DNA from 4 places in the Halobacillus ihumii genome. Region 4 is predicted to be linked to each of the others. Evidence: riboswitches for the same ligand, from Rfam matches in the RefSeq annotation. Region 4 holds a riboswitch; each other region holds the start of a gene.
What was found. Region 4 has a riboswitch for S-adenosylmethionine ahead of msrA (peptide-methionine (S)-S-oxide reductase MsrA). Riboswitches for the same ligand answer to the same signal wherever they lie in the genome.
Positions count from the first base shown of each region.

Region 1: another riboswitch for S-adenosylmethionine. It lies ahead of metX (homoserine O-acetyltransferase MetX); the one in region 4 lies ahead of msrA (peptide-methionine (S)-S-oxide reductase MsrA).
Region 2: another riboswitch for S-adenosylmethionine. It lies ahead of G6R08_RS13245 (methionine ABC transporter ATP-binding protein); the one in region 4 lies ahead of msrA (peptide-methionine (S)-S-oxide reductase MsrA).
Region 3: another riboswitch for S-adenosylmethionine. It lies ahead of G6R08_RS14780 (LLM class flavin-dependent oxidoreductase); the one in region 4 lies ahead of msrA (peptide-methionine (S)-S-oxide reductase MsrA).

Region 1 covers NZ_CACVAO010000001.1:1,665,436-1,673,569, forward strand. Annotated here, with positions in the region: gene G6R08_RS08380 (efflux RND transporter permease subunit) at 1-333, opposite strand, end outside; gene G6R08_RS08385 (TetR/AcrR family transcriptional regulator) at 449-1,294, shown strand; gene G6R08_RS08390 (hypothetical protein) at 1,311-1,793, opposite strand; gene G6R08_RS08395 (NAD(P)/FAD-dependent oxidoreductase) at 1,832-3,049, opposite strand; gene G6R08_RS08400 (DUF2188 domain-containing protein) at 3,251-3,454, opposite strand; SAM riboswitch class I at 3,657-3,771, shown strand; gene metX (homoserine O-acetyltransferase MetX) at 3,851-4,924, shown strand; gene G6R08_RS08410 (homoserine dehydrogenase) at 4,914-5,885, shown strand; gene G6R08_RS08415 (polysaccharide deacetylase family protein) at 5,931-7,265, opposite strand; gene kynA (tryptophan 2,3-dioxygenase) at 7,362-8,134, opposite strand, start outside.
Region 2 covers NZ_CACVAO010000001.1:2,641,917-2,650,050, forward strand. Annotated here, with positions in the region: gene nirB (nitrite reductase large subunit NirB) at 1-57, shown strand, start outside; gene nirD (nitrite reductase small subunit NirD) at 79-405, shown strand; gene cobA (uroporphyrinogen-III C-methyltransferase) at 425-1,195, shown strand; gene G6R08_RS13215 (sirohydrochlorin chelatase) at 1,214-1,975, shown strand; gene G6R08_RS13220 (anthranilate phosphoribosyltransferase) at 2,013-3,107, shown strand; gene G6R08_RS13225 (helix-turn-helix domain-containing protein) at 3,367-3,612, shown strand; gene G6R08_RS13230 (hypothetical protein) at 4,011-4,433, shown strand; partial or broken gene G6R08_RS13235 (glycoside hydrolase family 32 C-terminal domain-containing protein) at 4,500-4,715, shown strand; gene G6R08_RS22480 (GntR family transcriptional regulator) at 5,138-5,329, shown strand; SAM riboswitch class I at 5,813-5,928, shown strand; gene G6R08_RS13245 (methionine ABC transporter ATP-binding protein) at 6,015-7,043, shown strand; gene G6R08_RS13250 (methionine ABC transporter permease) at 7,033-7,695, shown strand; gene G6R08_RS13255 (MetQ/NlpA family ABC transporter substrate-binding protein) at 7,711-8,134, shown strand, end outside.
Region 3 covers NZ_CACVAO010000001.1:2,977,819-2,985,952, forward strand. Annotated here, with positions in the region: gene G6R08_RS14775 (malate:quinone oxidoreductase) at 307-1,842, shown strand; gene G6R08_RS14780 (LLM class flavin-dependent oxidoreductase) at 2,129-3,511, opposite strand; SAM riboswitch class I at 3,625-3,729, opposite strand; SAM riboswitch class I at 3,929-4,037, shown strand; gene G6R08_RS14785 (sodium:solute symporter family protein) at 4,259-5,761, shown strand; gene G6R08_RS14790 (CoA-acylating methylmalonate-semialdehyde dehydrogenase) at 5,803-7,263, shown strand; gene G6R08_RS14795 (endonuclease/exonuclease/phosphatase family protein) at 7,538-8,134, shown strand, end outside.
Region 4 covers NZ_CACVAO010000001.1:3,099,143-3,107,276, forward strand. Annotated here, with positions in the region: gene G6R08_RS15360 (chromate transporter) at 1-228, shown strand, start outside; gene G6R08_RS15365 (AIM24 family protein) at 588-1,280, shown strand; SAM riboswitch class I at 1,433-1,555, shown strand; gene msrA (peptide-methionine (S)-S-oxide reductase MsrA) at 1,678-2,151, shown strand; gene eutH (ethanolamine utilization protein EutH) at 2,318-3,478, shown strand; gene G6R08_RS15380 (DMT family transporter) at 3,879-4,793, shown strand; gene G6R08_RS15385 (ribonuclease H-like YkuK family protein) at 4,922-5,404, opposite strand; gene G6R08_RS15390 (DHA2 family efflux MFS transporter permease subunit) at 5,933-7,411, opposite strand; gene G6R08_RS15395 (uridine kinase family protein) at 7,472-8,026, opposite strand; gene argS (arginine--tRNA ligase) at 8,041-8,134, opposite strand, start outside.

The DNA.
Region 1 (8,134 bases), 1.4 Mb from region 4:
ATCTTTTAATTCATCCTCAGCTTCATCTAAATTTTTATCGAAGGAATACTCCAATTGAAGAGAAGAAGCATTTTGATATGATGTAGAACTGACCGTCTTCACTCCACTTAACTGGCTTACTTGCTGTTCAATGGGCTCTGAAATCTGTTCAGCAACCTCTTCTGGTGTAGCTCCCGGATAAACAGTAGACACCGTAATAATAGGTGGTTCAATATCCGGAATCGTTTCTAGTTTCATATTTAAACCTGAATATAAACCTGCTATGGTTATAATAATAGTCATTAACCAGATCGCAAATTTATTGTTCATAGAAAAGTTAATGATTTGTTTCATACAAACTCCTCCCCTGATTTGACCAGTTAGTCACAACAAACTATAATATAAATGACTACACGGTCATAAGTCAAGAGGGGAACTTGTTTGAATTAACCTAAGGAGTCATTAAAATATGGAAGATAAAAGCATTTTCATCATTGAACACGCTATTAAATTAATTGCCAACAAAGGATTCAGCGCCACATCTGTACAGGAAATCGCTAATGAGTGCGGCATTTCAAAAGGAGCCTTTTATTTACATTTCAAATCAAAGGATGCACTGTTATTAGAGGTTTTTTATTACTATTCTAGAAAAATACAGCTTAACATTGATGAAATTGAGGCAGAAGATTTACAGCCGCGTGAGAAATTTATTCAGAAACTCTCTGTTACGTTTGAAGAAATCATCGCCCACCGTGAATTTATTATTATGCAAATACGAGAGCAGGCCATTCCTTTCAATCAAGATATTGAGGAATTTTTACGTCATATGAGGTTTAATTCTTACCATTTTTACAAAAAGAACCTGATTGATATCTACGGGGATAGGATCAAGGACTTCGCATGGGAACTCACTCTTATCTTACAGGGGATATTTAAAACTTATATTGACTTAATTATTATTGAGAATGTGAAATTTGATATTAGACGGCTTTGTGAGGAAATGCTAAAACGTGCGGATTCCCTTGTTAACGGGTTCGAGCATAATAATGACCACCCAGTCATTACCGATGAACTCATGAGTCAAATCATTCCTGATAACTATTATTCTAGTCAGTTAGAGCTGATGAGAGATGCATTAGAGGAGAAACAAGCAGCTGCCCCGCAAGACATTCAAGACACTATAGCCGTACTGCTAGAAGAGCTTAACAGAGCAGAGCCTCGTTCCGCTGTGATTAAAGGTATGCTGACCAATCTTGAAGAAGAAGGTGAATTCCAGCAAATAGTCGGGCAAATTCGTTCCTATTTTCATGTATAACAACCACGACCAGGCATCATTTTGGTTCGTGGTTGTTCTCCCCTTCCATTTGCTCGGCTTCAGTGATTTCATCAAGTATAGGATATACGGATTCCACACCTTTTTGCGCGACAAGGCATGCGACACCCAGTGTTGTTGACCAAAAAGAGTCAGGGATGTAAGGGTTCTTTAAACCAGCAGGCTGAAATAGTGCACGGTAAATCCTGTTGATATGCTGCTCTGTCGTTTGTGGATCTATTTCGCGTTCGCCTCGTGCCAACAGAAACACATAACGCATTGACTGAAATAAGTTATCGCCAGGCATGAACGTGTACTCTTTAAAAAACTTCAACTGTTTTTCTGCTTCTTGCTTTAAGCCTGAACCCACAGCAAGATCATCCAAATGTTCGTGCAAATGCCGATACACTTGTTGAAAAATTCGGCGCTTCTCTTCCTGCATTACCTTATCTGTATAAATGCTTTGCAGCTTTTCAAAGGCCGTTTCTTTTGTCCAAGTCATTAAGATCACCTCTCATTACTTATTCGATAAGAGAACTTTCATTCCTCCCTAAGGCCAAAGTTCTTAGCCTCCCATTCGATCGAACCATAAAGCTCGGGAATAGCCGTCGAGTGTTCCTGTAATAAAGCAGGAAGATGTGGAACGATTTTATTCCATACCATCGGATTAGCTGCCATAGCCTGAAAGAGAGCCTGCTCATTTCGTGACCATGGTCTCATAGATTGAATGTAATCGAGGGTTAATCGATAGCCTGGCTGCAATTGTTCATCCCGCTTCTGCTTGAATTCAGCCATAAGATGCTCCCAAGATTCCCCGGAGTCCTGTCTCTCTATCGCCTCAGCCAATAAGAAGGACTGCATGAACGCATCGTTGATTCCAAGACCAGTACTTGGGTCTTTACTATGGGCGGCATCTCCAATCAAAGCCCAACCTTCTCCAGCTGGTTCTCTGAAGAAATTCGGCACCCCTGGCGTGCCAGTAATTTTCCCTTGTAGTGAAGCGTTCCGTAACCGCTTCTCCATCCCATAGAATGATTGATAAATCTCTTCAAATCTATGAGGATTTTTTACAATTTCTTTAAATTCATCTGAATGAACTTCCAGCCCTAAGCAGTCAATCCCTGGCTCCATCGGAAAGAGAAACCCGATTCTCCCTTCATTAAGGAAAATTTCTGTAGTAGGTTCCGTTAATGGTTTAATTCCATGATAATAGCCGTAAAACACCGGCCGCAGGGGAGAGTGAAATCCGTATTTTTCTGCTTGAACACATTCAGCCATATACGAATGTCTGCCATCTGCTCCTACTACGAGCGAAGCGTGAATCCGCATTGTCTGCCCTGTTTTATTCACGGTTTCCACACCAATCACACGCTGATTATTCCTTATTACACCCTTGACTGTACAATTTTCCAGCAGCTCAACTCCTTCATTACTGCACGCTTTCGACAGCAGGACGTCATCTAAATGACTCCGTTTAGGTATGATCGTATAGTTATCCCTTGGCCCTTCTACAAAGCTATCACCAATGTATGTACGCATTCTATTAATCTTTCGCAATCCGGTTGATTCCACATCTTCCTGTACACCGAGCTTATCTAAATAATGCATATGGGATAAATGGTGTGTAGATAACGTATCACTTGGAAAGGAGGCCTTATCAATCAGAAGAACTCTTTTCCCCATTTGCCCAAGTAAAATGGCAAGACTCGCACCAGCGACCCTTGCTCCTACGATCACAATATCCACACGTTGTTCCATAACCCAAGCACCTCATTCTCACTCTATTTCTTCTAGCGTAACGTTTTTTTACGAAAACAGCTAGTTATTGAGATTGCCCAGAGTAAATCTCATAAAACACCCGTTTATTGCACCTCGTTTCTGTTATTTGCCTATAAAGCTACGTAATTACATAGTTCGTGTTTTCAACGTAAAAAGACTCCCGCTAAAGGGAGCCTCTCCTTACTTGAAATTCCATTCATTTTCTACGTTGTGATCTTGATCCATCACCTGCAGACGACTTGGCTTATTATTCTCGGCCATCTCCGTTGCTTTTTCTACAGCTGTATCACGTTCATCATATAAGTCAGTCGGAGCTACGTCCTCTATTTTCACGAACCAGCCTGTCACATCTTTATTCGGTACAACACTATATTCCTTCACCATAATCTCTCCTCTCATCAATGTTCTATTAGATCTTTTCCCGGCATAGTTTCCCGTTAAACATATCCTCTTTGCAAAAATAGTTTGACAATAGTCACTTCTGCTTTTATAATTCGAAACATACATTTTAAAAAAAGCATTCCAGGATGGCTGCAGCTGATGTGGCTTATATACTTGAGATTCTTAAAGTAAAACAACTTAATATCTCTTATCGAGAGTGGCAGAGGGACTAGGCCCTGTGACGCCCGGCAACCTTCAAGCATTCGGCTTGAAAAGGTGCTAATTCCTACAGATCGAAGGATAGATCTGACAGATAAGAGGAGGAACATATACATACACCCTCTTCTTATTAAAGAAGAGGGTTTTTATATGGAATTTTACAATAAGGAGGGATGATGCATGTCATTGCAAAACCCTGTCGAACAGAAACAGACTGTTGCAAAGATTTCAATCGAAGACTTCACATTTGAATCTGGTGAGACACTTCCCCAGATTGAACTAGCATATGAACACTCCGGTCCTAAAGGTGCACCGGTAATTCTGCTTTGTCACGCCTTAACCGGAAACCAGTACGCTGTCGGTTCTGGTGAAAGTCCCGGATGGTGGGCAGGATTGGTTGGAGAGGAATGCCCAATTGATACTACCCAGTATCAAGTCATCACGTTTAATGTGCTGGGAGGTTGTCACGGTTCGACCGGACCAGCAAGTATAAATCCTGAAACTGGTGACATTTATCGTCTTGATTTTCCTGAAGTAACGATTCGTGATATGGTTCACGCCCAATATAGAGCATTAAAACAGTTAGGGATTTACGAGCTCCATGCCGTGGCAGGCGGCTCTCTCGGAGGAATGCAGACACTCGAATGGGGCTTGCTCTACCCTGACTTTATGAAACAGCTCTTCGTATTAGCTGCAACGCCTTATTTAAGTGATTATGGAATCGCCTTTAACCATATTGGGGCAAGAGCCATAAAGGACGATCCAGCCTTTATGGAGGGATATTATTCATCTAACGATACACTTCAAGGCTTTGAAATTGCCCGTATGGCCGGCATGGTTACCTATAGAAGCGCCCCCCTATTCCAAAAAAGATTCGCGAGAGAACAAGAGGATGCTCTTTATTCCATCCAATCCTATTTGAATTATCAAGGGGAAAAAATAAAAGATCGTTTTGATGCCAACAGCTACCTGTATTTGTTAGAAGCTATGAACAATCACGACATCAGGAAAGGACGCGGCAGCTTACAGGATACAGCCGGATCGTTTAAACCGGCCCTTTTTACAGTAAGCTTTGAGCACGACCTTCTCTATCCAAAAGAACTGATTCAACCATTCTCCCATCATGCGCCAAATGGGCAACATTATCATGTTAAAACAGACTATGGACATGATGGATTTCTTGTGGAATTTGGAGAATGGGGAACATGGATAAGTGAGAAATTGAACGAGGAGGGGACAGAATTTGACTATTAAAGCAGCCATATTAGGATTCGGAACAGTCGGACAGGGAGTGTATCAAATCCTGCAAACGAAACGGGATCATTTAGCCAAATTAGCAGGAGCCCCTATCGAACTAAGCGGCATCCTTGTAGAAAATTTATCGAAAGAACGCGAACTTCCCCATTCTGTTTTCGTTACTGATCAATACGAGCAGATTCTTGCACTGCAGCCCGATGTGATCTTTGAAGCTATCGTCGGTGAAGAGCCAGGTTTTTCATATCTAACAAAAGCTATCGATCAGCACATTCATATCATTACAGCGAACAAAGTGATGTTTGCCAATCATGGAAACCATTTATTGACACAAGCTGGGGAACGTGTAGGAATTGGCTATGAAGCGACGACAGCGGCCGGAACGCCTATACTCGGGACTATCACTAGACTTCTGCAGGTAAATTCTATCACCAAAGTTGAAGCAATTTTAAATGGTACGAGTAACTATATCCTCTCATCCATTCAGAGTGAAGGAAAGAGCTTTCAGGATGCGTTAGAGGAAGCTCAGAAACGAGGGTTTGCCGAAGCTGATCCGACAAATGACATTAAGGGGTATGATGCTTTCTACAAATTGATGATCTTGAGTCAGCTTATCTATCACAAACAGCCAAGCTGGGAGACAGTTCCTTGTGAAGGGATTGATCAGATAACAGCAGATCAATTCATTGAAGCCCAACAACAGGGAAGTAAAATTCGCCACATTGCTTCAATTGAGGAGATAAATGGTGAACTTAACGCCAGTGTAAAACCGCAAGTGCTGCCGCCTTCGCACGGACTTTATCCGATAGATGGTGTAGATAATGCCATTCACCTTATTGGGGATTTGGTCGGTCCTTTGACGCTCAGAGGGGCAGGTGCGGGTCAATTACCGACAGCGAGCGCAATGGTAGAAGACTTTCTTTATATTTTACAGTCTTACCCAGTCAAACAGCATGTATAATAAAAAAAGAGCCATAGACGGAGTTTCGTCTATGGCTCTTTTTTGTTATTTTTGTAAAGTACTTACCGGTACAAAACTATACCCTTGCGCCGTTAACTCATCAAGAATAATGTCTAATGCTTCTGGTGTAACAGAATGAAGACTGCTTAACACAATTATGGATCCATCCTCCACATTGGAAATTACTGCATTGGCAATTTCTGAAGCGTTCGTTAAGTTCCAGTCTTCGGTAGTATTAATAGTCCATGGTACCACCTCATACCGATCTCTAAAAGCTTCTGGAAGCTTTCCTTCAAACGGCAAACGCACAAGATTTGTATTCACACCCATGACCTCCTGAATCAAATCCCGGGTCTTATCCAACTGGGCTTTCTGCTGGCTATCAGAAAGACGTTCAAACCCTGGATGAGTCCATGTGTGGTTACCTACCATATGCCCCTGTTTCACTACTTCTCTAGCCGTTTCAGGGAAGTGTTTGACCCGTTTTCCAATCATGAAAAAGGTTGCATTTGCGTCATACTTCTCTAAAACGTCTAAAATAAGAGGTGTTCTTTTTGGATGAGGACCATTGTCAAAGGTGAGTGCTACTTTCTTTCCTTCCACACGTTCAGGTGATTGATCCGATTTTTCAATCTTAGGAAAAGAAGCTTCAGCCTTATTCTCTTCTTGAGTTTGTACAACTACTTGGGCGTATTCAGGCACTAAAATGTCTTTCAACACTTGCTTATCTATAGACACTTTCGAAGTGCTTGTGTTCCATCTCTTCTGTTCTTCTCCCGTTAAGTACACAAGAAGAGAATCTCCTGATAGTGCTATATTTTCAAAGCTGATAGACGAGTCTGTCTCGCTTTGCTTGCCAAGCTTTTCTTTAGTTTCCTGAAGCAATGCTTTTTTATAATTTGTACCTTTTTTAAATAGGTTCTTCAAGTCAAGTCTCTTGCCGCTTGATTTATCAAAATTCATAACCGTACGGCTTACATCAGCCTGCTTCTGGCCGATGTCTGTCGTTTCAATAAACTCAACGACAAATACCTTTTCATCCTGATACACGATATCATAATCAATATGCAATTCATGTACCGATTGCTCTTCACTGTTAAGAACTACTTTATAACTTCTCTTTTTGAAAACATCCTTCTTCTGATTCACGTAATCTATGATCACTTGATCGATTTGGTCATTAGGAGTCTGCGGATAATGAATAGTGATATGATATTTTTCGAATTCTTCTATATCACTTTTCATAGATACATCATAGTGGCTCGCAGGATCTGAAGTCACCTTAAGCGAACCTTCATTTGCATCTGCTATAAAAATAGAACAAGCCGTCAAAATCAACAATAGACTAAGGAGTGCTACATAAATATTTAGTCGTCTCATAACCTTCCCTCTTCACCGTAATAAACTCACACCTTAGTGTAACATAAATGTAATAATAAAATAATATCTTTGTTATGTTCCGGCTTTTCTGTTAATTTAGAGGGTCGTTCGAATATCCCATAGTTCTGGAAAGAAACGGTGGTCCAATACTTTCTTTAAATACCCTACACCAGAGGAGCCTCCAGTTCCTGTTTTGTGGCCAATAATTCGCTCAACTGTCTTCATATGCCTGAAACGCCACTGCTGGAACCAATCTTCAATATCCACTAATTTTTCTGCCAACTGATAAAGATCCCAGTACGTTTCGACATCCTTGTACACTTTTTCCCAAGCTTTTTCCACAGTAGCATCAGACTGATAAATGGTTGTATAGTCCCGATTTATGAGATCAGGATTAATTTTGAATCCAGCTTCAACCAGTCTTTCAATAGCTGCATCATATATACCTGGAGCTTCATAAGCACTTTTTAGTTCTTTATGGAGTTCAGGATCCTTTTCATAAATCTTTAATACGTGTGGTGTTTTATATCCTAATGCAAATTCAACCATACGGTATTGATAAGACTGGAAACCAGATGCCTGCCCTAAATCATCCCGAAACTGGATATACTCGGCAGGGGTTAGTGTAGAGAGCACATCCCAGGCATGGATAATTTGAGTTTGTATCTTAGATACCCTTGACAACATCTTCAGTGCTTCTTGGATCTCCCCCTCTCTAATCAGATCAATGGCCGCTCTCAACTCATGTAAGATTTGCTTCATCCATAATTCACTCACCTGATGTATGACTATGAACAGCATTTCATCATGATGTTCAGAAAGTCGATTTTGGGAAGAAAGTAGCCGATCTAAGTTTAAATACTCACCAT
Region 2 (8,134 bases), 460 kb from region 4:
GAAACGTTGTTGAGGGATCTATATCAAAATGTGAAAGTACCTGCAGGTTCTAATTAGATCATTGAGGAGGAACTGGGATTGGAACAATTATTAAATAAGGTATTCGTGGCAAAAGTTAACGAGCTTCCTGATAAGTTAGGAAGGACTGTTCATATTGGCAGCTTGGAGTTGGCTATTTTCAAATTGGCTGATAAGAATATAAGAGTTATCGAAAATCGTTGCCCGCATAAAGGTGGTGTACTTGCTGAAGGAATGGTGAGTGGAGAACACGTATTTTGCCCTATGCATGATTGGAAGATCAGCACCGTTGATGGAAAAGTTCAAGCACCAGACACTGGTTGTGTTAGAACGTTTGAAGTAGAAGTAGAAAACGAAAACGTCTACGTTATACTGCCCGAAAAATAATATTCCAAGGAGGCTTCTTATGTCAAAAGTGTATTTAGTTGGAGCTGGCCCCGGAGACCCCGAACTTATCACGGTCAAAGCCTTGAAATGTATTCAGCATGCTGACGTTATTCTATATGATCGTTTAGTCAATGAACAGTTACTTTCGGAAGCGAAGCCCGAGGTGAATTTGATATTTTGTGGAAAACACCCTAAGTTTCACATTTTGAAACAAGAAACGATCAATAACTTGTTAGTGAAATACGCCAGGCAGGGGAAAACGGTGATCCGGTTAAAGGGAGGAGATCCTTTCGTATTCGGTCGGGGAGCTGAAGAGGTAGAAGTGCTAGCGAAACATGGGATTTCATGCGAGGTAGTCCCGGGAATCACTTCTGGAATTGCAGCACCTGCTTATGCTGATATTCCAATTACCCATAGAAACGTGGGAAGTTCCTTTGCTGTGGTAGCAGGGCATCGGTGTAATAACAAGGAAATAGATTGGCAGAGTCTTTCTGAAAATATCGACACCCTAGCCATATATATGGGGATCAGTAATCTCCCTTATATATGTGAACAGTTGCTGCTAAATAAGAATCCGGAAACTCCCGTTGCCATTATACAGCAGGGAACAACCAAACTGCAGCGGGTAGTCACTGGAACGCTGGCGAATATTGTTGACGTAGTTGAAGATTCAGGAGTCAGTAACCCAGCTATAATTGTTGTTGGTGAAGTCGTACGCTTCCGAGAACGTTTACAACAGTTAAAGATTATGAATATAGGTATGAATGAAAGCAATGTAATTGAAGCTTGATAAAATGGAGTGATTCTTATGCAAGCTGTCCTGTACGTTGGACATGGAAGCAGAAGGAAAGAAGCTGTGGAAGAATCTATACAATTTATGAGAGAAGCAATGAAAACAGTGGTAGTTCCAATTCAAGAATACTGTTTCCTTGAACTTTCAAACCCTGATATTATGCGTGGTGTGAAACAATGTGTATTAAGAGGGGCGACAAGGATCGCTGTGATTCCCCTCTTGTTATTAAGTGCTTCTCACGCCAAAAAAGATATACCTCAAGTCCTTGAAAGAGCGAGTCGAGTTTACCCGGAAGTCACCTTTACATACGGAGGTCCGCTAGGGGTTCATCGGATGATGGTTGATGTACTGGTAGATAAAATAAAGGAGAAAAAAAAGATTACAGGTGATATGGATATTCTTCTTGTAGGCAGAGGTAGCAGCGATCGGAATGCGGTTCGAGATATTCAGATGATTGCCCGACTTTTGGACGAAAGATTGAATGTCCGCTCCATAGAGTGTTGTTTCTTAGCGGCGGCGACCCCACACTTTGAAACAAAGGCAAAAGACTTTGTTGACAATGGACCAGCAAACCTCTTAATTATCCCATACTTATTATTCATCGGAACTTTAGTCACTCATATAAAAGAATTTGTTAATGACTTACAGCTTAGAAACGACCAACAAGTTGTTCTTTGTGACTATTTAAGGGGCCATCCCAATCTATTCCGTCTATTAAGTGTAAGGGTAGATGAAGCCGTGAAATCAGAAAGATACTTTTTAAACCACATAGGCTAGTGTGAGTTAATAGTTAATGAATGGAGGAGAGTCTATTTTGCAGAACTGGTTAAAAGAAGTGGCTCGAGGAAAACGTGGCTGGAGAGATCTTACCTATCAAGAATGTCTAGAGGTCGCAAATGATATGATTAATGGAAAGGCGACAAGTGCTCAAATTTCTGCATTTCTTATCGCTCAACGTTTGAAAACTGAATCACCTGATGAGTTGTTAGCATTTGTACACGCATTAAGGAAGGAATCTGAAATGATTCCGCTTCAAGAAAAGATCACAGGGCAAATTATAGATTTCGCTGGTCCTTATAATGGGAGAAACTCATTCATAGCTACTATACCGGTTTCTATATTATTGGCCGAGAAAGGCTTGCCCGTCTTTTTGCACAGTAGTGACTCTCTGCCGCCAAAATACGGGATTTCCTTAAAAGAAATTATTGAACAACTAGGTGTAGAAGTGAATAATTCCAAACATACCATAGTTTCAAAAATCGAAGAAACAGGGCTTGGATTTGCCTGCACAGAAAAATTCTCCCCCTTTTTAAGTGAGGTGCGGTCTATTCGCGAGGATATAGGTGTTCGAACACTATTAAATACTTCAGAGAAATTGTTAAACCTTTCTCAAGCCAAGAATCTAATGATGGGGGCATTTCATCGGACAGCTATTCATAAGATTGTTCCTCTTCTTCATGGTCTTTCCTACGAAAAGGTGTTTGTCCTTCAAGGTGTTGAAGGTTCTGAGGATCTCCCTGTCCATAGAAACAGCTTCTTATTTGAGCTTACTCCTGATTCTCAAAAGTCAAAGGTCATTAATCCTGATGAATTTGGGTTACTGGATAAATCCAACGAACATGACAAATTATCAGCTGAAAAGCAAGTTGAAATAACCCTTTCTCTCCTAAGCGGTGAAAGGAATAGGCAATTGACTTATTACTATAACCAAGTACTTTTAAACACTGGGTTGAGATACTACCTATTTGGAGTCTCTCCAACTATCAAGGAGGGAATAGAAATAGCTGAAGAGCAGTTGTCAAGTGGAAATGGGATAAAGCAACTTGATTTATGGAAAGGTAGCAGTCAAACGGTAGAACCTGCCCATATTCTTGATTACAGCATGATTCATGTAGGAGGAATAGTGTAACACTCCAGAAAATTGATGATTTTTCTGTTTCGTTGGTTTATGTACGTACCGAAAAGAATTATATGTAAATACTATTATCTCTTTTTTGTGGAGGATTTGACCAAAAAATCTCTTTTATCCGGTGACTAGAGAAAAGGCCTATTAAATCAGCAAAGAGATATAAAATAATGAGTGCACAAATGAATGCACAATTGAAGAGAAGATTTTATTTTGCTAAGATTCACACGTAAAAATTAATTCTTTTAGAGGAGGTAGAAAAATGACAGTTAAATCGGCTGATCGTGTTATTCGTATCCTGGATTTATTAAAGGATTTCCCTGAAGGGTTAACACCTAAAGAAATTGCTACCAGTCTGTCTTTGCCCCGGAGTAGCACATTTCACCTTCACCAGACAATGGAGGCTAGACAAATTTTAACTGTGGGAGAACAAAAGATATACAAGCTCGGTTCGAAGTTAATCCAAATCGGAGCAAGCGTACAGGAGACAACGGACATTTCTGCATAGGGTAAGTTTATCTCCTGGAATTCAAGGAAGTGATGGAAGGGCCATCCAAAACCCAAGAAAGACTCTGACAAAAGGAGCTGTCCTTATGGATGGTTTTTTCTCTAAGGGGGGCCTCTTTTCCTTTAGCCTTGGTGTGAGTAGCAGACCATATATTTGAGTACTTCATCCATCCTATCCTCTATTTGCTTCACTTTCTCTTCAAACGGGCAACCAGTTCAAAAAATCAAAGATGGTTATCGCGTAGAACAATGTATATCAAGATTAAAGACCCCATGGAGACCCTTGTGTGAGACGATAAGGTTATAATAAAGCCCAAAGTGGAAATTCTTAAAGAGCGGTTAGACAACGAGCCCCCTAGCATTCATAGAAATGTTTGTTATCCAAAAGGAGAGTTTATCATGAAGCAACAAATTATCGGTGAAACTGGAAGTGGAAAGTCCGTCATGTTAAGAAAATGGGCGCTGAATGATGCCAATAAGGGTTTGAATGTAGTTTTTGTCGATGGTATTGAGGGATATTCTAATCACGAGAAAAAATTATATACTAAAGAATTAATAGAATTCCAAGATAATCACCTAAACAAATTCACCGTTGATGAATTTATCACTGAAGTTGAACAAATAAAGTCGTGTGATCGTCTATATGTGGATCATGTTAGTAAAGATATGCTAGGAGAAAACCTTTTCCATGATACTATACATTTGATTCAATCGAAAAAGGAAGGTTTTCAAAACGTTTGTGCGGTCGTATATGGTGATAGATCTGATCACTATATACTTGACGGGTTTGTTCCTATTCAATTGGTCATGCGTAGTAAATAGGGGAATTCAATAAATGATGTTTTTACAACGCTAAGCCCTCTATTTGTAAAAAAATGGAATATCTAAAGCTGGGCACCCTTCGATAATAATAAAAATAGTGTTCATCTGAAGATATTAGTTGATAAAACAAATATTGAGGTGTTTATCGATGATGGGAAATTTGTTAAATCCAATCGGATCTTTCCCCCAAAGGATGACCAAGGAATCACCCTTTTCTCCGAAGGGGGAATGGCAACTTTTGAACATGTAGAAATTAAACATATGGGTTCCATCCATAAATAAAACCTCCCTTCTATGTTTTCAAAATATGCTAATAGGAGGGAATAGGTTGTGGGTTGTGCAGAGTCCATAGCAGAAAAATACATTTTAGTTAATTTTATGATTACGTTTAATAAACTGAGTTTTTCCCTTCATCTATAGTCTGTCTTTAAATATTGGACAACCAGCAGCCCTGATCAAATTTTCTCGACATAAGAATTCTTCCTACCTTTATTATTAAAGTATAGGGGTTTGGTATCAAGAAGGGTCGATGTTTCATTCATTTGAGCTTTCATTTTTGAGGGCTTTTTACCATTGTTTCTTTCTACATGGAAATGAAAGTATTATCCTTAGAGAGGAAAAGAAAAAAACCGTTTACAAATTAAGTTGTTTGTAGTACAACCCACTTAAATACAACGTATACAAAAGAAAGTGAGGTGAGAATAATGCGATTTCCAATTGACCGTCTGCCTTGTTCTTCGAAGGGAAAGGAGACTGCTAGTCAAATGCGATTTGAGATTATAGGGGGTGAATTGAAACCGGGTGAAACGGTTTCCGGAAATTATATTGCAAAAACATATAATGCTAGTCGGTCACCTGCAAGAGAGGCACTAGGCTTGTTATTTTTGACCACATAATGCTCACGTTAAAATCACATTTTATTCATTTTCTATATTTCTTAATTACTTTTTATTTTGTTTTAGAACGAAGGAAACCAACCGTAATAATTATCGTACGCTCGTAAACCCCCCGTTCTCCATAAAAGCTATATATCTCGATATGTATTCCCATAAAATAAATCCTCCGTTTCCCGGATCTCAAGTTGCTACAATCAATTTTCTTCTCTATCGAAAGTGGTGGGGGAGTTTGGTGTCAAAAAGATGTGACTTTTTAAAAGGTAACAAGAAAAGTAACGAGGAAAAACAACCTTACGAAGGTGTGCGAACGCACGTTCTATTTTAATAGTTTCAGTTTTAAAGATTCGCATTTAAATGGAGGGTGGAAAAGTCTCGAAAAACCTAATGATGTATGGGCGGCATGATGTAGGAAATACATGGATTGACAAAAGACTTTGTCTATATTATGATAATTCACATCATTTAAAAAATAATAAGCTTATCTTCTTATCTAGAGAGGTGGAGGGACTGGCCCTTTGAAACCTCGGCAGCGGGACTAATGAAGTTCATTAGAAACTGTGCCAATTCCAGCAGGTGCATGTGCACTTGAAAGATGAGGAGAGCCGGTTTTCTATTAAGTTTGAAAGCCCCTCTTCTAATTTTTCGAGAAGAGGGGCTTTTTCGTGTTAAATAAGGGGGATAAGAAATGATCCAGTTTGATGAGGTTTCGAAAGTTTATCAACATAATGGGAATGATTTGCGAGCAGTTGATCGAGTGAACCTAACCATTGATAAAGGTGAGATATTTGGGGTTATTGGGTTCAGCGGAGCTGGGAAAAGTACACTCGTTCGATTGGTAAACCTTTTAGAAAGACCTTCTGAAGGGAGTATATTAGTAGATGGTGAGGATTTGTCACAGTTATCAAAACCAGGTCTAAGGAAAGTGCGCAAGCGCATTGGGATGATTTTTCAACACTTCAACTTATTAGAATCTAAAACAGTTCTACATAATGTTGCTTTTCCTTTAATTATTTCAGGAACTCCGAAGAAAAAGGTTAAAGCTAGAGTTGAAGAGATATTGGAATTTGTAGGCCTTTCAGACAAGGCACATCAATATCCTGATGAATTATCTGGCGGCCAGAAACAACGAGTGGGTATCGCCCGTGCACTGGCTACTTCCCCTGATATTTTACTATGTGATGAAGCCACGTCAGCACTTGATCCAGAAACAACGAGGTCCATTCTTCAATTGCTTAAAAGAGTTCGAGATGAATATAACCTTACGATATTGATGATTACACATGAAATGAATGCGGTTCGCGAGGTTTGTGATCGCATTGCTGTCATGGAAAGTGGCCGTGTAATTGAGGAAGGTTCTATTTTTGACCTATTCTCTAATCCTCAACACCCAACGACTAAAAACTTTGTCAATTCAGTGATGGAAAGTGATATTCCGGCCTCTATACTTTCAGGAATTGAAGAGCGTGGTGGAGGACGACATGTCTATCGTGTAACTTTTGTAAAAGAAAAGGCCAGTCAGCCGATTTTTTCACAAGTCACTAAAAGTTATCAAGTAGAAGTAAATGTATTGTTTGGGCAAATTACCGAACTTCAAGGCATCCCATTTGGGCAGTTAGTTGTGGAATTGCAAGGCGATGATAAGGAGATCTTGAGAGCACTAGATTATATTCAACGAACAGTAACCGTACAGGAGGTAGAAGCCGATGCAGGTTGAGTTAGCAGAATTTTGGCCCCGGATTTTACAAGCAACTAGCGAAACTTTAATCATGGTAGGCATTTCGTTAGTTGCAGCAACACTTATTGGAGTTCCACTAGGAATTGCGCTCGTCGTTACACGACGAGGTGGACTTATTCAGAATAGCGCATTTTTTAAAGGGTTAAGCATAATTATAAACTTTTTCCGTTCGATTCCTTTCATTATACTACTTGTTGCTATTTTGCCATTAACTAGATTTATAGTCGGGACATCAATAGGGACGGCAGCTGCTGTGGTGCCACTCGTCTTATTCTCAGGTCCTTATATTGCAAGGTTAGTAGAAAGTAGCTTGTTAGAAGTGAAGCCAGGAGTCATAGAAGCCGCAGAAGCTATGGGAGCTTCTCCATGGCAAATTATTTTTCGTGTGTACTTGCCCGAAGCACTAAGTTCAATCATGTTGAATTTAACGATTGCAACGATCGGATTAGTTGGGGCATCCGCGATGGCTGGTTTTGTTGGGGGCGGAGGCCTCGGTGACTTAGCAATAGCCTATGGTTACCAGCGTTTTGAAACAGACATTATGATCATTACGGTCCTTCTACTCGTACTCATTGTGCAAGTAGTCCAAACAATAGGAAACATATTATCCAAAAAAATGAAAAGACAATAAACGGGAGGATTTATAATGAAAAAATTGACCGTACTACTCGGAATAATCTTAGCAGTAGGAACGTTACTTGCTGCATGTAATAAAGAAAGCGGGGCTACAGGCACCGATGAAGTTGTTAAAGTTGGATTGAATGGGTCCGGTGTTCCCATTTGGGAAAAGGTGAAAGAGAAAGCGGCCGAAGAAGGAATCAAAATTGAGCTCGTTGAATTTTCTGATTATGTGCGCCCTAATTTGGCACTTGCTGCCGGCGATATTGATTTAAATGCCTTTCAAACGGTCTCTTACTTTAATTCCTTTATTAAAGAACGCAATTTGGATCTTGAGCCCATTGCAACAACCATTATTGCTCCTATGGGGATCTACTCTGAAAAATATAAGGACGTAAAAAATATTCCAGAGGGTAGTTCCATTGCCCTGCCAAAAGAGGCGACAAACATGG
Region 3 (8,134 bases), 120 kb from region 4:
AGTTATGTTACGGTGAGCCTTATCATAAATTAAAAGAAGTATGATAGCTGCTCCTTTAATAAAATATATTCTTTTAAGTTACTACTACCTTCGAACAAACATCTCATTGGGTTTTATTATCGCCTATAACGATTATATAAGGGTAAATATATAATTTTAATTTTCAAATCAATAGTGATACACTAGGAGATAGTGAGTCAAAAAAGATATGTGTGATTAGGTTGCTCCCTGGATGATTGTGAAGCCTAAGTAGGAGCGCCTATATACTTTTGCTTTTACAAATCTTAGTGAATAAGGATGGGAAAAATGAGCAACAGCCAGAGTAAAACAGACGTTATTTTAATTGGTGCAGGAATTATGAGTGCAACGCTTGGAGCATTGTTGAAAGAACTAGTGCCGGACTGGAATATTCGCGTGTTTGAAAGGCTTGATAGTGGAGGGGAAGAAAGTTCAAACGTGTGGAATAATGCGGGTACGGGACATGCTGCTCTGTGTGAGCTGAACTACACGAAGGAACAGCCGGACGGTTCGATCGACATGTCTAAAGCTACAAAAGTGAATGAACAATTCCAGGTTTCAAAGCAATTTTGGACTTATCTTGTAAACAGTAATCTGATTCGTAATCCTCAAGAGTTCATTAAACCATTGCCTCATATGAGTTTGGTGCAAGGGGAACAGAATGTTAAATTTCTAAGAAAGCGTTTCAAAACAATGGTGGACAACCCTTTATTTGATGCGATGGAATTTTCCGATGATCCGGAAACACTGAAAGAATGGATTCCACTGATCATGAAAGACCGGGCCTCAAATGAAGCGATCGCAGCTACAAAAATCGATGCGGGAACAGATGTTAACTTTGGGGTGTTAACTCGTAAAATGTTTGACACCTTGGAAAGTACGGACATTGATGTTAATTACCAGCATAGTGTGAAGGATATTAAGCGGACCAGCGACGGTGCATGGGAAGTGAAGGTGCAGGACCTCGAGCACGATAAACTTGAGACCCATACGTCTGACTTCGTCTTTATCGGCGGTGGAGGCGGAAGCCTGCACTTGCTGCAAAAGACTGGCATTCCTGAAGCTAAACATATCGGAGGCTTCCCAGTTAGCGGACAATTTATGGTGTGTAACAATCCGGAAGTGATCGAACAGCATCATGCTAAAGTGTACGGTAAAGCCAAGGTGGGAGCTCCGCCAATGTCTGTGCCGCACTTAGATACACGTTATATCGACAGCAAAACATCGCTGCTATTCGGACCGTTTGCCGGCTTTTCACCGAAGTTTTTAAAAACGGGGTCCTTGCTTGATTTGATCACATCCGTACGTAAGGATAATCTCTTTACGATGATCGCGGCAGGCGTGAAAAACGCTTCGTTGACGAAATACTTGATTGAACAAGTGATTTTATCTAAAGAAAAACGTATGGAACAGTTACGTGAATTTATTCCAACCGCCAAGAGCGAGGATTGGGATTTAGTCACAGCGGGTCAACGTGTGCAAGTGATCAAAGATACGAAAGAAGGCGGCAAAGGAACCCTTCAATTTGGTACAGAACTTGTCCATTCTGCTGACGGCTCGATCGCGGCTTTACTCGGTGCCTCTCCAGGTGCTTCTACGGCCGTTTCTGTCATGCTTGAATTAATGGAAAAATGCTTTCCTCAGCATATCAAAGAATGGGAGCCGAAAATTAAAGAAATGATCCCTTCTTATGGCAAGAAGCTAGTGGAAAACCCTGAACTAATTAAAGAAATTCATACTTCCACAGCGGAAGCGTTGAACTTAGTTGATCAAAAAAAAAATGAATCTGCGGAAAGCGATTCGCGTGTCTTACAAGAAGCATAAATAGCCGTTTTGGCTGTTTATGCTTCTTTTTTAGGAAAAAAATAACCACCCATAGGCCTGGCAAGCATGTGGGTAGTTATTTCTAAAAACTCTATGTGAGCCGCCCCTTTGAAGGGCTATTGTACCTGACCGTTGGTGTTGACTGCACCACGGTCTTCTTTAGTATTGCATCTACATTATACCCTATTGTTGTGACATTGTGATCCGTTTTTTATTGACAGATAGTGTTTCTTGCAAATATGACTAATGGGACAGTAGAGATATTAACTTCGGCACATTAAAATAATCACGTTAACGAATATCTATATTGACTGCCGGGATGATCCTCAGGCAGTACACTTTCCCCATGTGGAAACAGCTTTTCCCTTAATGTACCTTCCTGATAATCCTTCTTATACAATCCGCGATCTTGCAATTCAGGTATCACCAGCTCCACAAAATCCTCAAGGTCTCCTGGAGTCACTAAATGGTTTAAGTTAAAGCCATCCACCCCTGACTCTTCAAACTGAAATTGAATCGCGTCGGCCACTTCTTTCGGATTTCCGACAATAATGCTATTACGGTCTGGTGATTCAAAGCGGTTCAGTACTTCACCGACGGTTAGTTTTTTAGGAGCATCCTTCGTTAGCGTGGCCGCTTTATAGTGACCGCCTTCCGTAGACTTCGTGTATTCAAAAGGAAGATCGGGATCCATTTCTTCATACTCGCCAATGTCGTACCCGCTTGCTCCGTACTGGGCTTTCGCGGCGTCCGGACTCCAGTGGCGTGCATATTCTTCAAACTTTTGCTCCGCTTCCTCAGTCGTTTCGCCAACAATCACACTAAGGAAGGAGAAGATTTTAATGTTGTCTGGATTACGGCCGTGGTTTTCCGCACGCTTGCGAATATCATCGGCATAGTAGCGAATTCGCTCGGGTGTCGGACCACCGACAAAGATGCACTCGGCGTGCTTAGAGGCGAATTCGCGTCCTCGTTCGGATGTGCCGGCTTGATAGATGACAGGTGTCCGCTGTAAGGAGGGTTCACTTAGGTGCGGTCCTTCTACGGAAAAGTATTTTCCTTGGTGATTAATTTCATGAACTTTTTCTGGATCAACGAGTGTGTTGTTTTCGGCATCTTCCACAAACGCGTCATCTTCCCAGCTCGTTTCCCAGAGTTTATAAGACACATCGAGATATTCATCGGCAATATCGTAGCGTTCATCGTGCTTGATCATATTCTCTAAGCCAAAATTGCGTGCCGCATTTGGCAGGTAAGAGGTCACTACGTTCCAAGCGACTCGCCCTTTTGTCAGGTGATCGAGAGTAGAGAAACGACGGGCATTTCCAAATGGCGCTTCATAAGTCGTACTGACCGTCATCGCAAAGGACAAATGCTTCGTCACGCTGGCCATCGCCGGGATCACGAGGGCAGGATCATTTAACGGCACCTGCAGCCCATCGCGGATCGAGGGATCTTTACTTTTTTTATACACGTCATAGATTCCCAGCACATCGGCGAGGAACACGGCATCAAATTTGCCTCTTTCTAATAGTTTTGCTAAGTCCATCCAATAATCTAAGTCTTTATAACGGCGGTGGCGCTGACTTCTTGGATGTTTCCACAATCCGTGGGAATTGTGCATCGCGCTATTCATTTCAAAGGCATTTAGGATAATTTGTTTCGTCATTGTGATTCCTCCTTAAGTTCTTGCGCTATGTAAATTTGCTTCAAGTACATGAAAAAGCCTCTTCTTTTAAAAGAAAAAGAAGAGGCTGATAACCGTACATGTATGAGAGCTCTTCCTTATCTTTCAAGCGTTCCCGCTTGCTGGAATTGGCACAGTACTTGATGCAGTCTGTTGCCGAGGTTTCAAAGGGCCAGTCCCTCCACCTCTCGGGATAAGAAATATCAATAACTATTAAGTTGATACAAAATATACAGCATAACGGAAAAGGTGTCAATAACGTTTTAGAAATATTCTGTACTTTACCTTACAGGCATGGGGATTATGGAAATTTTAAAAAATAAGTGATTGACAGGGAATTCTTACCTCTGCTATGATGCTGGTTATCAGATTATTTGAACTAATTTCATAACGAATTCACTCTTATCAAGAGTTGGCTGAGGGATTTGGCCCTATGACGCCCGGCAACCACCCTATTAGGGGAACGGTGCTACTTCCAACAGACAGATGGATGTCTGGAAGATAAGAGGTTGGAGCAGTCTACATATTTCAGCCTCTTTCTTTTGAAAGGGGCTTTTTTATTTGGTCCCGGAAAAAAAGATGTTGCGTAACAGATGAATTTTATGATCAGTGAAAAGGAGAGAAGAACATGTTTACCATCTATTGGATCGCCTTAGCAGCTTTCTGGGGAATTGGATTACTAATTTGGAATCGAAGCTACCAAAAATCTACGAAAGGGGGACATCACTAATGCAGCTCATTACGGGACCACTGTTCTGGACGCTTGTTAGTCTACTAGTCTTGTATTTCATTTTTGTCACATGGATTGGGAAAAAGGGGAATAAATTTAGTAAATCGATGAACGGGTTTGCTACAGCGAGAGGAAAGGTAAACCCGTGGCTGGTCGGGGCAAGCTATGCCGCGAGCTTTGCCAGTGCCAATTTGTTTATTGGAGTGCCTGGGCTTGCTTATGAGCATGGTGTGGCCGTGTTATGGTACACACTTGGCGGCTTTGGCGCTGGCTGGATCGCGCTGTTGCTTTTTGCCAAAAAGTTCTGGAGATATGGCAAGAAGTTCGGCGGAGTGTCGACACTTCCTGAATGGCTCGGAAGGAGATACAACAGCAAAACCTTGCAAGTTCTTGTTACGTTTCTAGTACTGTTTAATGTGTACTACATTGTCGGGCAGAATGTCGGGTTAGCGACGATCTTTGAAACGGTCCTCGGCATTCCGTACTTCTGGGGGATTCTCGCCGGGGTAACAATTACGATTCTCTATATTGGCCTTGGCGGCGCTTTTGCTCAAATCGTCACGGATGGGATTCAAGGGGCTCTGATGGTGATTACATCGCTTCTAATCTTTGCCTCATTATTCTGGACGATTGGCGGGGGACTGAATTTATTTGGCGAGCTTTCCTCCCAGTTGAAAGCGATCGATCCAGAACTCGTCGCTCCGTTAAATGGACCGTACAACAGTGTGCTGGCCATATTGTCGGTACAGTTTTTACATATCAGCTTTGTGGTTATGCCGCATTTGCTGAATAAGGTATTGTCCCTGGAAACGGAGGAGCAGCTGCGGCCGTTTACACTGTCGGCTGGGCTTGGCATGTTCTTCATTACCGTTTTGATGGTCTTAGGTGGTCTGGCGGCTCGCGTGATCGCACCCTCCCTTGGCAGTGCGGACTCGGCCATTCCGGCTTATGTATTAGAAGCGTTTCCGCCGATCATTGGTGCGATTATTATCGTTGGAATCATTTCTGCGATTTTATCGAGTACTGACAGCTTGTATTTAAGCATCACTTCAAGCATCGGCAACGATCTTTACAAGGTGCTTGCACCGATTTTGTCAAAAACAAAGCTATCTCAACATGCGCTCGATTTGCGTTCTGTCAAAGTGGCAAAAGGCTCGCTCGTGTTCGTTGGATTGGTCACCTTTTACCTCTCGCTCGATCGGCCGGATTCGCTTGCGATTCTGATACAGTTCAGTTTCTCAGCGATTATTAGCGGCTTGCTGGCACCGATCGTTCTCGGCTATCTTTGGGAAAAGTCGAACGGCTACGGTGCGATCGCCTCACTGCTTTCAGGGACGGGACTGTATGTAGTGTTCACAAGTTTGAACGTATTCGAAAATATTTATATTTCCTTGTTCCTGGCTGCAGCAGCTGGATTCGTGGTGATGATCGTAACTTGTCTGCTTACGACAGCTAAAGTGACTGAGGAACAACGAGATGTTTTCTTAAAAGATGTACTATAAGGCAGTAAACCAGACAAATTAGTTGAAGGAGGATGAGAGTTTTGACACAAACAGAAGTAAAGTCCATTCAGAATTATGTAGGTGGAAAATGGATTACACCGAAATCAGAGCAAACGGAAGAGGTGCTGAATCCCGCTGCAGGGGAAGTGATCGCCCGTGTCCCGATTTCGTCAGACGAGGACGTTGACAATGCTGTAGAAGCAGCAGCTGTAGCTTTTGAAACATGGAAGGAGGTAGCTATTCCAAAGCGGGCGCGTATTTTATTTAAATACCAGCAATTGCTCGTCGACCATTGGGATGAGCTGGCCGAGCTGATTACCATTGAAAACGGAAAAAGCTTTAAAGAGGCTTATGGAGAGGTTCAGCGCGGGATTGAATGTGTGGAGTTTGCGGCCGGGGCTCCGACATTAACGATGGGCTCCCAACTGCCATCGATTGCGTCAGGGCTGGAGTCCGGGGTTTACCGTTACCCTATTGGCGTGGTAGGCGGGATTACTCCGTTCAACTTTCCGATGATGGTTCCAGCCTGGATGTTCCCACTGGCGATTGTGACAGGAAATACGTTTGTGCTGAAGCCGTCGGAACGTACACCATTACTGGCCAATCGTCTGGCGGAACTTTTTGAAGAGGCTGGGCTGCCTGAAGGGGTGCTGAACATTGTTCACGGCGCTCATGATGTCGTCAATGGCTTATTAGATCATCCAAAAGTTGCGGCGATTTCCTTTGTTGGCTCGCAGCCTGTTGCTGAGTATGTGTATAAACGAGGAACACAAAATTTAAAGCGTGTGCAGGCATTGTCTGGCGCGAAAAACCATTCGATCGTGTTGCGAGATGCTAACATTGAAAATGCGGTCGACCAAATTATCGCAGCAGCCTTCGGGTCAGCAGGGGAACGCTGTATGGCCTGTTCTGTAGTAGCTGTGGAGCATTCCATCGCTGACCAAGTAGTAGAGGGGCTTGTCCGCAGAGCCAATGAACTTAAAATCGTCAATGGACTAGACGAAGACGTCTTCTTAGGGCCTGTGATTCGTGATCAGCATAAAGAACGCACACTGCAGTACATTGAAACAGGCGAAAATGAAGGAGCCAAATTGGTACGCGATGGTCGGGAAGATCAGAACATCCCGGATGCTGGCTATTTTGTAGGGCCGACGATTTTTGATAACGTAACGAGCGAAATGAAAATTTGGCAGGATGAAATTTTCGCGCCAGTACTGTCGATCAGTCGGGTGGAAAATCTGGAAGAAGCGGTAGAGCTGACGAATCAGTCTCAGTTTGCTAACGGGGCTTGTCTGTTTACGAATGAAGGCGGTCATGTCCGGACGTTCCGGGAAACAATTGATGCTGGGATGCTTGGTGTCAATATTGGTGTACCCGCGCCGATGGCTTTCTTTCCGTTCTCGGGCTGGAAGGATTCCTTCTACGGTGATCTTCATGTGAACGGCCAGGATGGGGTAGAGTTTTATACACGTAAGAAAGTGATCACTTCTCGTTGGGTATAAAGGGAGAGACCCCTGGCGCGTTATTAACGCGCCGGGGTTTTTTTAATGTGCGGGATCATTCCAACTATAGATATCTGGCAGAATTGCTCGATCAGTCCAGGTTAGGATATTCTTGCTTTTCACCGTTACTAAGATAGAGCCGATTCTATTATTCTCCTAGTATTTACTTAACTGTGATGGGGGATTTTAGAAATCTTTACATCGGTTTATCAGAGGTTTTACATGGCTTTGTTACCTTTTCTTTGTAATGAAAATACGGAGGAGGTCGTTCAAAGTGAGGAAAGTATGGAATGTTTTAATTTTACTGCCAGTTTTATTTATGATGGTCGGCAGCTTACTATCCAGTCCACTAGAGGCTTTTGCTTCTGAAAAAAGTAGTCAAGCTGCTGAAACAGAGTTAAGAGTGATGACGTTCAATTTAAGATATTTAAATGATAGTGATCCCTCTCCCCATACGTGGGAGGAAAGACGTTCAACAGTGCGCCAGGTCATCAGAATGGAACAACCTGGTATCATTGGGACACAAGAGGCTGTCTATCAACAGGTTCAACATGTTGGTTCTGATTTAGCGAACTATAAATGGATTGGGCTAGGCAGAGAGGGAGGCAGCAAGGGAGAATTTATGGCAGTATATTATAATGAGAACCGGTTTACGCCACTGGAATACGACCATTATTGGTTATCAGATACTCCACATATTGTTGGTTCTACTTCTTGGGGAAATACGATTCCACGGATGGTTACATGGGTGAAATTTCACGATACCAAAACAGATCAATCATTTTATTTTGTTAACACACACTTTGACCACATATCTGAGGAAGCGAGAGAGAAGAGTGCAGCATTAATCAATCAAAAAGTAAAAGAGTTC
Region 4 (8,134 bases):
AAAGACTCGCCCCGGGTGAAAACCATGACAGCCCTTATTCGGCCAACCATTGCCGTTTTGCTCGGAGTAATAGCGTTTCAGTTCTTCCGTGATTCCTATTTTTCGGCAGGGGCCGTGCAAACTGTTCTCCTGATTGTAGCCAGCTTTCTTTTATTGGAAAAAGTAAAAGTCCATCCCGCCTTTGTTATTTTAGGATCGTTAATTTATGGAGGCATTTTTCTAGGGTGATCCAGAAACATACCATACGATGAAAAAATGAATAGTATAAACGCTGATCATTAGCGTAGTCAAAATGCGTAGACTCCAGCGGGAACAGCACGAGCCAAAGATCCCACAGGAAAGCGCCCTTTGCTTTCCGAGGAAGCTGAGTCCGTGCCCGCGGAAAGCGAAGTGTTTTGACGGAGCGATGGTAGAATTCCTTTCTTGGCACACAAATAATCCGAACTGATTTGGTCGATTATTTTATACTTTATTCGGTTTTGTCCCAACCTCGGGTTTAAACTCAGCAATAGCTTCTTCTCCGTAAACTGAAACTTATCTGTTCTTGATTCGTACCTTAAACAGTACGAAAGAGGAGGACCTTGCATATGAGCAATTATTCACTACAGCAATTCGTTCAGCAAACGAAGCAGGATGAGACAGAGAATGATTATTTTGAGCTGGAAACCCCCCGGATCTTGGAAGTGAATCTAACGGATGAAGTATGGGCGAAGACAGGTTCTATGATTTCTTATAATGGAGCCATTAAATTTACGCGGGAAGGAATCCTTGAACATGGTGTCGGCAAAATGTTCAAGAAGGCCATTTCTGGTGAAGGAAGTTCACTCATGAAGGCGCAAGGGCAAGGACGTTTATATTTAGCTGACCAGGGGAAGAAGATAACGATTTTTGACCTAGCTAACGAGTCAATTACAGTGAATGGCAACGACCTGCTAGCATTCGAACCGAGTATTCAGTGGGATGTTAAATTAATGAAGAAAGTGGCAGGAATGATGTCAGGCGGGTTGTTTAATATTACGATGCAAGGAAGCGGAAGAGTGGCGGTAACTTCACACTACGAACCGCTTACGTTACTCGTCCGGCCTGGAGAATCTGTTATAACTGACCCTAATGCTACGGTAGCCTGGTCGGGACACCTGCAGCCAGAGTTCCGGACAGATATCAGTTTTAAAACATTTCTTGGGCGGGGCAGCGGCGAATCCATCCAGATGGAATTTAAAGGGGAAGGATTTGTCATCGTTCAGCCTTTCGAGGAAGTTTACACAACCGGAAGCAGCTGATGAAGGAATATTATTGATAAATGAACAGAGTTCGTCATGTTCAGCAAGTCTTACACATATATTAAAAAGTAGGAAAAAGTTAAGCCTTCACCCTTTACTTCATTGGTGAATCATTGTATGATGAATAATATCAAAAAAATAATAACGGAAACTTCTTATCCAGAGAGGCGGAGGGACTGGCCCTTTGATGCCCGGCAACCATCGAATCAATCCAATAAGGATTGACGAGAACGGTGCCAATTCCTGTAGGATGGTAACATTCTAAGAGATGAGAGGATCGTACGGAATATTACGACCCCTTTTCTTATACTGGATAAGAAAAGGGGTCTTTTGGTGTATAAACCGTCATACTCTCTTTATAAAGAAGTTCCGAATTAACAGAAAGGGAAGATGAGTTATGGCTACAGCTATTTTTGGTGCAGGATGCTTCTGGGGGGTAGAACCCTTCTTTGAACGATTTGACGGAGTTATCTCAACACGTGTGGGATATACGGGTGGGAATGTCGAGCACCCGACTTATGAGCAGGTAAAAACGGGCACAACAGGTCATGCCGAAGCTGTAAAGATAGAGTATGACCCGGGCGTCCTAACATATGAAGAGCTGGTCAATATCTTTTTTGAAGCTCATGACCCAACAACGGTTAATCAACAAGGGATTGATGTTGGGCATCAGTATCGCTCAGCTATTTTTTACAGCAGCGATCCTGAAAAGAAGATTGCCGATGAGAAAATTCAGCAATGGAATGGGAAGGGAATTTTCAAGCGGCCGATTGTAACAGAAGTTACCCAAGCGGCTGAATTTTATGAGGCTGAAGAGCATCATCAGAAATATTCACAAAAAAATGGATCAGCCGCCTGCAGTATTGGATAATATAGCAAGCGGGAGGGCCTTTCTTTTATAAGGAAGGTTCTTTTTTTTTGGAGTATTAGAAGATACTTCCCGTTATCTGCAAAATATGAAAGAATGGAGTGGCGATAGAGGAAGATCATTTCATATCTTCATTCAATTTTCTGAACGAAAAGGAGGAAGGACAGCCGTGTGGTTTAATGATGGGCTACTCCTGATCATGACCATCTTTATGGTGATTGGAGCATTAGATTGCTATATTTTACATAACCGCTGGGGTCTCGGACAAAGGTTCTATGAAGCTTTTATGATGATGGGACCACTGGCACTCGCGATGGTAGGGATCATTTCATTGGCGCCTGTCCTTTCAGCGTGGCTGGCTCCGATCATTACACCAGTATACCAATGGCTTGGGGTCGATCCTTCAATGTTTGCTTCAACTATTTTGGCAATTGATATGGGGGCTTATCAGCTTGCTGAATCGCTTGCGGAAAGTGAGGAAGCTGCTGTCTTTTCCTGGGCTTTCCTCGGGACGATGATGGGACCTACATTGGTTTTTACGATTCCGATTGCTTTAACGATGATCAGCAAGCAGGATTATCCTTATTTTGCAAAAGGAATTTTAATTGGCTTGATGACGATTCCTATCGGCTGTCTTGCTGGAGGAGCGGTAGCAGGCTATGACTTGTGGTGGATGGTACGAAACTTGACCCCTACAGTCGTCCTGGCAGTTTGTATTGGATTTGGATTGTGGAAGTTTACACGTGTAACAATTCGATTGTTTGCTAAATTCGGCAGAGCAGTCGAGCTGCTGATTATTAGTGGGCTAGTGCTGATCATTATAGAGACGTTAACAGGCATTTCCATTGTGTCAGGTATGGCACCAATAGAGGAAGGGATAGGGATTGTAGGCCGAATTACAATCATGCTGGCAGGTGCGTATCCGATGGTAACGTTTATTAATCAGCGTGGACAGCGATTGTGGAGAAAATTTAGCCGAAAGCTTGGGATTAATTCTTTGGCTATGACGGGGTTTATTGCATCCCTTGCTCATCACATTCCGATGCTTGCGACGATGAAGGAAATGGACACGCGGGGAAAAGTGATGAACGCAGCGTTTGCAGTCAGCGGGGCGTTTGTGCTTGGCGGCCATATAGGGTTTGTCGCCAGTGTTAATAAAGAGATGATTTTATCTGTGGTTATTGGAAAATTAGTGGCAGGTGTGCTGGCGGGCTGGATTGCCTGGCTGGCAACCAGCCCTGCCGAAGAGATAGAGGATACCTTTTTAAAAAATGAAGATGGCCATAAGGATGATAGCAATCAAAAAAGTTATCCCGTAAATAATAGTTAGAAGGCGGAAGCTCGTGCTTTTTCCATGAGACTGGAGGCTCGCAGCTTCTTCCGCTGAAGAATACCCTTCCGACTCGTACTTAGCAATTGTTTGGTTGACGTTTCTTCCCACGTACAGTGTTCCAACGAGTGCTATGATACTCACTAAAATGATGACAGCCATTAAGATCGAGAACATGATGACCACCACTCCTTTGTTTATTATACTTCTATTATACCTTATCTTCGGGATTTGTAATCCAGTCATATATTTAAGTTTAGTGAACTTTTGTTGAGCAATTTAGTTTAAAGAGTGAGGGGGCAGAGTTATAATTTAGGAGCTTTAAATTTTGTACGGTAAGCACCTTTTTCATAGTCGTGAAAGGGGTGTAATTTTTTTCTGCTGAGAGGGGTGTGGGAAGTTGAAATTATATAGTGCTTTAATTGGACTCAGTTTAATATGGGGTATGTCCTTTGTTTTTATAAAATGGCTGCTTGAACCTGCAGGACCATGGGGAACTGTGTTTCTGAGATGTTCTGCAGCTGTGGTCATCTTGTTTCCCTTTCTTTGGATGAAAAGAAAGAAAATAGTAAAACCAATACCATGGAAGCCGATGCTTGTTGTCGGTGTCTTTAATGCAGGCCTTCCTTGGGGACTGATTGCTTTAAGTGAAACACAGATTAATAGCAGTACAGCAGCTGTATTAAATGCCTTAACGCCAATTTTTACCGGACTAGTTGGATTTCTTTTTTTCTCGATTGTGTTAAAAAAGCGCCAATGGCTGGGAATTGGATTAGGGTTTGCGGGTATTCTTGTACTAATGGAGTTTAATGTCGGACAGTTGTTTCATGAGAGTTTCGTGGGGATAGGAACTATGGTATTGACCACTATTTCTTATGGGTTTGCCACACAATACACAAAAAAACACTTGCAAGCCACTAGTGTTTTGCTGTTAACCACATGTTCACTAGCTGCTGGCGCTCTCGTAGGCCTCATCGGCACGATATTTACTGGGACTACAGCTAATTTAAAGCCGGCCATATTAGCAGATCCTCTTATTTTGTTCGCCATTATTGGTCTGGGGTGCTTCGGATCCGGGATTGCCCATCTTATCTTTTACTACATTGTTAAAAACAGCAGTGCGGAATTCGCAGCATCGGTCACTTATCTTGTACCTATTACTGCCATGATCTGGGGATACGTGCTGCTTGATGAACCGATTACGAAGAATTTAGCAATCGGACTGCTGATTATTTTCGCCGGAGTTTATTTGGCTACTCGAAAGCCGAAAAAGAAACACGAGACTAGTAATCAGCAAATGGCAGAGGAAGCATGAGGCACACTTTGCTTAAATAGGTCATTGAATCCCCTGCTTGTCTAAAGTCCTCTTATTGTAATCACAAATCCTGTAGGATGGTAACTCTTCTGTTGGTATCATGCTGTTCTAAATCGGACCTTCAATGATTACTTAGTAAATTTGTTTGCATAGCTGCTGGCTACCATGGAGTCCGGTTTTATTTTTGGTTCGAGCCCTAAAGATTGGATCCGTGCCATCATCTCATTGACATACACACGGGTTTTATTTCGCTCCCCAGCACCGATGTCAATATGGCCTTCTACCATAAAACTTGCTCCTTTATAAATGTGTGGGAGCACGATCTGAATAAGGGCATCAATGTACTCTTTCGTAAAGAGGGAGGCAACTTCTTCCGTTAAAGTTGTTTCATAGGAAATTCGTTCGTGCAGTACAGTCATACACCTGGGGACAGTTACTTTGCGAAAGCATGCCCAGGCCCCTTTGCCAATTCGTTGAATGACAATTCCCGTAATAAATAACGTGTGACTCTCATGAATTTGAGAATCTGTTCCGAGCATAAGTTTGTAATTCCCTCTAGGATCGTGCTTCATAAACGAATAAATATGGGAAAACACTTCACTGTACGGCATCTGATTTTCTACAGAATTCTGAAACAGTATGGTTTTCAACCTAACCAGCTCTTTCTATGTGGATTATGAATCACAGGTGTAGAATATCCATTTCTTATAGTCTATTCATTTCCTTTTTCTACATGTAAAAAAAGACAAACTCCTGAGAAGTGAGTTTCTCAGCTTGTAGATAAAAACCAGGTTTTCTACAAGTTTTATTATCTTCCCATCGCGGGAGAATATATCACTCGCTTTCCGCAGGAGTCTCGCGATATTTACTTCTACGGTATTCCGTATAATCGAAAAAGATTCTCCTCCACCTAGTTAAACCTTGCTAGTGTGGAGGAGAATCTTTTTTATGTATCATTATCATTTCTATTTCATCTTGCGGTTCCTTTCTAGATTGAAACTAGATAAATGTGGTGTAGTAGAGTGAAAAAAAGGTGGCTGGCGATAGTTTCCCGCCAGCCAGAAAAACTCCCTAGTATAGAGTTTGTTTTTGTTAAAAATCAATCTTTGCAACCTATCTAGACATAACCTATGAAAGGATTAAATTTGCTGATGGGCCACATCGTCCGGCTTCGCCCGTTTAACGAAAAGAGTAAGTATAAACCCGGCTAAAGCCAGCGCAAACGCAATTGAGTATACAAGCTCAACCCCCGCTACCATCGATTGGGACTGTGCAGCCGGGGAATCAGGTGAAGCTGCATTTGCTAAAAAGCCTTCACGTCTTGCTGTCATGATACTGATAAAGACAGAAACACCAATTGCTCCGGAGACGGGCTGCAGCGTATTCATAATGGCTGTGCCGTGCGGGTAAAGTTGTTTCGGCAGCTGATTCAAACCGTTTGTTTGGGCTGGCATCATCATTGCTGAAACTGACAGCATCAACAGCATGTAGCTGATAATGATCACGTAAATTGGTGTGTTGGTTCCAACCTGGCTGAGCGAGAACATGGTGGCGGTCAAGATTGCTGCAGCCGGAATCATTAATTTTCTAGGTCCGTATTTATCAAAAAGTTTCCCCATCACAGGCGACATCAGTCCGTTCAACAAGCTGCCTGGCAAGAGTACGAGTCCTGCAGCCGCTGCCGTTAACGCAAGCGGGCCTTGCATAAACATCGGCAGGATAATTTCAGATGAGAACATCGCCATGATGATGATGATAAACAAAAGAACAGCTTGCGTGAACATCGGATATTTAAAGACTCGAACATCGAGAAGAGGTTCTTCTATCTTTAATTGCCTGATTGTGAACAGGATTAAAGCTGCCACCGCAACAATAATAAGGGTAAGGACCACGGGATCTAAAAAACCGGCTCCATCTTCTCCGGCAAGACTAAACCCGAGGACAATTCCGCCAAACCCGAGAGTCGAAAGCAGAATGGATAGAATATCAACTTTAGGTTTCGTGACTTCACCGACATTTTTCAAAAACTTATAGGCAAAGGCCATGGAGAAAAGCGCAAATGGTATAACCGTTATAAAGAGAAATCTCCAGCCCAAATGTTCCACAATAATTCCTGAGAGGGTCGGACCGATCGCGGGCGCAAACATAATGACAAGGCCGACCATTCCCATCACACCTCCGCGTCGTTCGGGTGGGAAGATTAACAAGAATGTGTTAAAAATAATCGGAATTAATAACCCTGTACCAACGGCCTGTATGAGGCGGCCCGCTAATAATACAGGGAATGTTGGTGCTAAGGCACAAATGACAGTTCCGATCGTGAAGACGGTCATAGTACCCATAAACATTTGCCTCGTCGTGAACGATTGCAGCATCAATGCAGAAATAGGGATTAGAATTCCCATCACAAGCATGAATCCTGTTACCATCCATTGGACAGTTGTTGCAGAGAGGCCAAATTCAGCCATCAGCGTTGTTAAGGCAATATTAAGCAGTGTCTCATTTAAAATGGCAAAAAACGCACCAATAATAAGCGAGATCATGACGGGTTTTACACTGAAATTTGGATCATCAGCGAGAAATTCGTAATTTGTTTTGTTCGTTCCTTCCATAAATATGCTCCTTTACTTAGCTTCCTAACAAACTACTATTATACGTAAAGTTACGAACGAAAGATATCATTTTGTTTCAATTTTTTCTGATCCGTCGATTACCCAATCAACTTTAGTTCTAGGACGCTGATTATCTTGATAACGATCTTCTTGTTCCATCCAGTCAAGCCAGAAGGATAAGGCTTCCTCCCCGTCACGCTCCAGCCCCCGCTTAAGACGGAGCTCTCGCGGACAGTCCACCCAGACCGTATAATCATAGAAATGCCTCAGCTCATCGCGTGTCGCGTAACAGCCCTCGATGACAATTACGCCAAATGGAGGAACGTCATGCCATTCAGCCAGCTTATCGTTATCCCAATCATATCGTTGATAACAGGCAGAGCGCTTTTGAAATAAGGGCTCAAGAACTTGATCACGCATCCGTTTCCAATCAAAGTGTCCGCCAATGTCCGGAGGGTGGACTCTTCGGCTGGAAGGAAGGTAGAAGTCATCCATGTGAATGACAGTCCCTTTTTCAGAAATTGTCATCATGTGTTCAGCCAACGTGCTTTTCCCAGCGCCTCCGCAGCCGTCAATTCCAATTAGTAAAAGCTTCTTATGATTATTTTTTAACCAGTCCATTTTCCACACTCCTGCTACATTTTTTTCGGTGCCTGAATGCCAAGCAGACGCAGTCCTTCCTTTAAAACAACCGAAAAGCTGTGAACAAGGGTCAGACGTGCATGCAGC